One region of the Pontibacillus sp. ABV4_188 genome, then DNA from elsewhere that is predicted to be linked to it. Evidence: riboswitches for the same ligand, from Rfam matches in the RefSeq annotation. Region 1 holds a riboswitch; the other holds the start of a gene.
The links. A riboswitch is a leader RNA that binds a small molecule or an ion and turns the genes downstream of it on or off. The one in region 1 is predicted to bind S-adenosylmethionine.
Positions count from the first base shown of each region.

Region 2: another riboswitch for S-adenosylmethionine. It lies ahead of ACYX4O_RS02115 (phosphoadenylyl-sulfate reductase); the one in region 1 lies ahead of ACYX4O_RS07100 (methionine biosynthesis PLP-dependent protein).

Region 1 covers NZ_CM149975.1:1,405,977-1,409,077, reverse strand. The annotation lists gene ACYX4O_RS07105 (gamma-glutamyl-gamma-aminobutyrate hydrolase family protein) at 117-854, shown strand; SAM riboswitch class I at 922-1,029, shown strand; gene ACYX4O_RS07100 (methionine biosynthesis PLP-dependent protein) at 1,197-2,321, shown strand; gene ACYX4O_RS07095 (nucleoside hydrolase) at 2,448-3,101, opposite strand, start outside.
Region 2 covers NZ_CM149975.1:392,344-395,444, forward strand. The annotation lists gene ACYX4O_RS02105 (NAD(P)-dependent oxidoreductase) at 1-283, opposite strand, end outside; gene ACYX4O_RS02110 (sulfite exporter TauE/SafE family protein) at 372-1,265, opposite strand; SAM riboswitch class I at 1,390-1,496, opposite strand; SAM riboswitch class I at 1,651-1,757, shown strand; gene ACYX4O_RS02115 (phosphoadenylyl-sulfate reductase) at 1,849-2,574, shown strand; gene sat (sulfate adenylyltransferase) at 2,597-3,101, shown strand, end outside.

The DNA.
Region 1 (3,101 bases):
ACTAGCTATACTGTATTAGTATGTAATTCTTATCAAATTACTTGGATTTTATAATAGAAGTTTCTAGTTGTCAAAATAAAAGTTTTAAAAAAATTAACAAAAGGAGTCCACTTCATATGAAACCACTTATTGGTATATCAGGAAGTATTATTATAGATCAGGGTGGCCGATTCCCTGGTTACGACCGCGCTTATGTAAATAATGATTATGTTCAATCCGTCCTACGAGCAGGGGGAGTTCCGTTTATTCTCCCTGTTCTTGAAGATGATGAAACTGTTCGAGCACAAGCTTCAGGCATGGATGGGCTTGTTCTTTCAGGTGGACAAGATGTAAATCCACTCCTTTACAATGAAGAGCCTCTTCAGAAGCAAGGCTCCCCTTTCCCGGAGCGCGATCACTCTGAGGCGATCCTTGCAAAAGAAATGATTCGTCAAGGAAAGCCAGTTTTCGCTATATGCAGAGGCGTTCAAATCTTAAACGTCACTTATGGAGGTTCGTTGTATCAAGACGTATCGTATATGGATAAAGAAACCTTAAAGCATGATCAGTACAACAAACCGTGGCAAGAATCTCATACAATTACAACAGAACCAGACAGTGTAATGCGAGAACAATTTGGCGAGAAGACCATTACCAACTCCTTTCATCACCAGTCTATTAAAGAGGTCGCACCAGGGTTTAGAGCTACCGCATTCGCAGCCGATGGTGTGATTGAGGCCATAGAAAAAGAGGATGAAGAAGGATTTGTAATCGGCGTTCAGTGGCATGCGGAAATGATGACTAGAAAGCATGAACGAATGCAAAACCTATTTAACCGTTTCGTCCAGGAAGTCATTCAAGTTAAAAAATTCTGATACCTTGTTGCATGATAACGAGATTTTATGTATAGTATAGAGAAAATTATACCAAACACTTTCTTATTTCTTATTCAGAGAAGCCGAGGGATCTGGTCCGTTGACGCTTCAGCAACCTATCTTAAATGATGTGGTGCTCCTTCCAGCAAGTGATGCGTCACTTGAAAGATAAGAAGAAGTGCACCTTACCCACAAAAGGCTCTTCTTCTGAAGAGCCTTTTTTTAATGCCATGAATACGTTTATGCACTAAAGCACTGATGGGTGTCTGGCACCCTTTCACCCACTAAAGCATTGATGGGTGTCTGACACACTTTATTACACTAAAGGAGTGAAAAGATACTATGAGACGCTATCAGGTAGAAACAGAGTTTGCACAGACAGGGAACCGAAGTGAGAGTACAACAGGAACGGTTAATCCTCCATTATATTTATCAACAGCTTATCGTCATGCGGGTGTTGGGCAATCAACTGGATATGATTATGTTCGCACCGGAAACCCGACTCGTAATCTATTAGAGGATAAAATCGCTCAGCTTGAAACTGGGCGTGAAGGGTTTGCATTCAGCTCAGGCATGGCTGCCATCCAAGCTGTCTTTTCAACCTATGAACCAGGTGATCATTTCATCGTAACTCAAGATGTGTATGGTGGTTCTTATCGTTTATTTGAAACACATTTCAAGAAATTCGGACTCTCTTTCTCTTATGTGAGCGGGAGCAGCAAAGAAGAATTTGAAGCCTGTATAACGTCCAATACAAAAGGCTTCTTCATCGAGACACCTACAAATCCACTTATGCATCAAATAGATATAGAAGAAATGGCTGATTTAACCCAGAAACATGGGCTTCACCTTATTGTTGATAACACATTCTACACCCCCTATATCCAGCGGCCAATTGAACTAGGTGCTGACCTAGTCATTCATAGCGCCACCAAATATATCGGTGGTCATAATGATGTTTTGGCGGGGCTTGTCGTTGCTAAAGATGAAGACATTTGCACTTCTCTTCGTCTTGAACAAAATGGTTCTGGAGCTGTTTTATCTCCATTTGATAGCTGGCTTCTCATGCGCGGTCTGAAAACACTTCCCCTTCGCATGAAACAGCATGAACAAAACGCGAAAAACTTAGCCTCTTTTCTCTCGGATCATCCGCTCATTCAAGATGTACTTTACCCAGGTCGAGGTGGAATGATTTCCTTCCGCGTTAAGGATGAAGCGTTAGCACCTAAACTACTAGAATATTTTGAGCTTGTAACATTTGCTGAGAGTCTTGGCGGCGTTGAGACATTCATTACCTATCCTGCTACACAAACACATGCAGACATACCAGAAGAAGTTCGTTCTAGTTACGGAGTCTGCAATCGGCTGCTACGTCTCTCTGTAGGAATTGAAGCGATTGAGGACCTTACAACTGACTTCCAACAGGCTCTTGAAAATGCAAACCAACACCTAACCACAACAAACTAACCAAAAAACGTGCCACACACGCGTCACCGCTTTAAAAGACTGACGCGTGTCTGGCACCCTCTATGTCTTTAAAGCAATGAAGGGTGCCAGACACCCTTCATTGCTCTAATGCACGAAAACCACATGTTAGACTTTCCCGATCATGGTGGTTGCTACTTCTGTTATAAATGCAGGGTAATCGATGTCTAGTAATATTTCACAATAGTTATTATAGTCTTCGTTTACTTGAGGTTGATCTCTGAAATCTGCAACACTTACCCCGGTGGTCAAGTAGGAAGACTCTTCAACGGTGACGTTACGCTTTACACTTTTAAATAATGAAGGATTTGTAACGTAAACAATTGTTAATAAATCATGCATAGGAGCTCCGTTTAGAGAAGGTTTTTGTTTCTTATAAAAGTCATAGTAAGGCTCGTATAATTGACCAATTAAGGAGCCAATCTCTGTTATAGATTCAGTTTTAATACTCTCTACTAGACTAGGCGTTATAATTCCTTTCTTAGAAACATTTAAGGAGATAAGTACAATTTTATTCGGTCCTGTATTATCTAAAACAACGTTTGCTGCAACAGGATCTCCAAAGAAATTTGCCTCCGCATAAGGAGTCACATTGCCTGGCACTAAAAAAGCCCCTCCCATTATCACCACTCTAGTCGTGTTCTTCATCCTCTCAGGAGAAATAATATAAGCCATCGCCAAAGACGTAAGGCGCCCCATATTCACAATGACCAGATCCTCTGTTTCATCGATGATCTCAAATACTTTGTCAAAATTATATAA
Region 2 (3,101 bases), 1.0 Mb from region 1:
TATCAATGAGATAAGAACCGGATTTCGCATGTTGGATAATCCCGTTGCCTCCAAGGTACACTTCTTCCACATCACTTGGGTATCCCACAATCGTAATAATAATATCTGAGCTTTCAGCGAGCTGTGCCACATCGTTTTTCCACGAAGCACCTTCAGCAATTAGGTCTTCTGCCTTCGTTTTTGTTCTGGTATACACGTTGACGGAAAACCCTATTTTCATCAAGTTTCGTATCATGCTTTTCCCCATAACACCCGTTCCGATAAAGCCAATTGTTTTGTTCATATGTATTCACCATCCCACTGATTTAATACGTTTAGTATAGCAGGTAGGCGGTGGGGATTACAGGAAATGGGGCTGTGGCATACGTACCCTACTGTTTCACATAAGACTTCCCGTAGTCTCTAATTCGAATGTACTTCCGTATTGAGAACGCAACCACCGTTAACCAAGCTGCCACAAGAATGCCGTAAATCATATAAATTAAAGTTGTATCTAAATCCACCGTTAAGAGTAACGTCCGTAGGTTTGTTAAGACGATAAACCCTCCCGCTAACACACCAAGTATTAATGCTGGGATCACTTGAACAAGCCAAGCTGCAAGGGGAGCGGCGACCACGCCTCCTATGACAAAGGCCATGACCCATAACCAGCTAAATTCTTCCCATCCGAGAAATAATATAAAGCCAAGTGTGGCGGATGTTGTAATGGCGAATTCTGTGGTGTCGACTGTCCCGATTACTTTCCTTGGGGTGGCTCCTTTTTGGGATAATAAGATCGGGGTGTTTACAGGCCCCCATCCCCCTCCACCGATGGCATCTAGGAATCCGGCTACGAACCCGAGTGGATAGATGAAACGCTTTTTAGGGGAAAGGGTTGGTCTTGATTTTGAACGCTCAACGTTAAGTAGTAAGAAGCGTATGAGTATGTAGACACCAAGTAGGAGCAGGAAGAATGAGACAAATGGCTTAATAACATCGCCAGGAAGACTACTTAAAAAGGCTGCTCCACAAAAGGCACTAATCGAGCCAGGTAGGATGAGTGGCAGGATTAATGACTTATCAATGTTCTTAAATTTGTAATGGGAATAACCAGATACGGCCGTTGTAGCAATTTCAGACATATGTATGGATGAAGACGCCACTGCAGGAGCTACTCCATAAGCTAGCAAAAGCGAAGAAGAGCTTAATCCGTAAGACATACCTAAAGCACCATCAATTAACTGAGCAAAAAAACCTACAAAAGCAAAGATTAATAGTTTCCTCAAAATACGTTCACCCCTAAATGTATTATTCTTATCTTTTTACTCGGGATTAAAATAAAAAAATAAAGCTAAGCGAGTATAGACATAAAAAAATCCCCTTATGTAAGAAGAGGTGAATAGTACCTTCTCCTTATCTTTCAGAACTGTTTCTGCTGGACGGAGCACCTTCTTCTTTAAGCAAGAGGTTGCTGCGGGATCGTAAGACCAGTTTCCTCCCCCGGCTCTGTATAAGGACGTATTCGAATTTGAATAGTTTCTAATGTAAAATACAGCCAGATAATTGTCAACATATTTATAAAATTATAAAAATTTGAATAAATTGTTGACATATTCTTCTATGGGGCATAGTATTTTGGATAATAAAATATTCAGCAAACGATAACCGAAATTCTTATCCTGAGAGGTGGAGGGACTGGCCCTTTGAAGCCTCGGCAACGGGTCTGATCTAGAGATACTGTGCCAACTCCAGCAAGTGAAATACTTGGAAGATAAGAAGATGGGTCACTGTATAGCAGAGTGAACCTCTCTTCTTGTCTTTAAGAAGAGAGGTTTTTGTATTCGATTAAAAGCAAGGAGGGAGGAGCTTATGACACAAGAAGTCGTAACGTATGAGCAGTTCACAGGCGATCCATTCGCCTCTTATCGACCAGATAATGAGGTGGAAGGTGCTTTAACGGTATTGAAATGGGCGTATGAAACCTACGGAGATTCGATTGTGTATGCTTGTAGCTTTGGAGCTGAAGGAATCGTATTGATTGACTTGATTTCGAAAGTAAAACCCGATGCGAAGGTTGTTTTCTTGGATACAGGAATTCATTTTCAAGAAACGTATGAACTAATCGATAAGGTCAAGGCCAGGTACCCTCAGTTGAATATTGAAATGAGAAAGCCAGATTTAACACTAGATGAGCAAGCTGAAGAATATGGATCAGCTTTGTGGAATAAAAACCCGAACCAGTGCTGTTACATTCGAAAGATTAAGCCACTTGAAGATACACTTAGCGGTGCAACAGCCTGGGTTTCTGGCTTAAGGCGGGAACAATCAGCAAGTCGTAAGAACACAAACTTTGTTAATAAAGATGAACGATTCCAGTCTGTAAAGGTATGTCCTTTAATTTATTGGACGTGGGATTTTGTATGGCAATATATCCGACTAAACGACTTGGATTACAATGTTTTGCATGATCAAGGCTTTCCGAGTATTGGATGTAAGCCATGCACATCTCCAGATGAAGGAGACGGACGATCAGGCAGGTGGAAAGGATTTAATAAGACAGAGTGTGGTCTTCACACGACAGGAAACCAAGATTAATCAATTTTTGGGAGGAATGAATATGACAGTTATTGCACCGCACGGAGGAACATTAGTGAATCAGTGGAGTACGAAAGAGGAAGCGCCAGAAGCAAATGTGAGCATCTCGATCGATAAGATGGCGTTAAGTGACTTGGAGCTATTAGCCAACGGCGCTTATAGTCCGTTAACAGGGTTCTTGAGTAAGGAAGATTATGAATCAGTTGTGGACCGGATGAGGTTATCAGATGGAACACCTTGGAGCATTCCGATTACGCTTCCAGTTGATGAGGAGAAAGCAAAACAGTTGAGTAAAGGCGATGTAGCTGAGCTGAATTTAGAAAACACGGTGTATGGCTATATTGAGGTCTCGGAGGTGTACCAGCCGAATAAGACAAAAGAGGCAGAGCAAGTGTACTTAACGACTGAACTAGAGCATCCAGGAGTGAAAAAGCTCTTTGCGCGCCCTGATTATTATGTGGCAGGTGAGATTGTTCTTATAGAACGCTCCGAGCGCGAGCACGATGAAGGGTTTTATTTAGACCCAG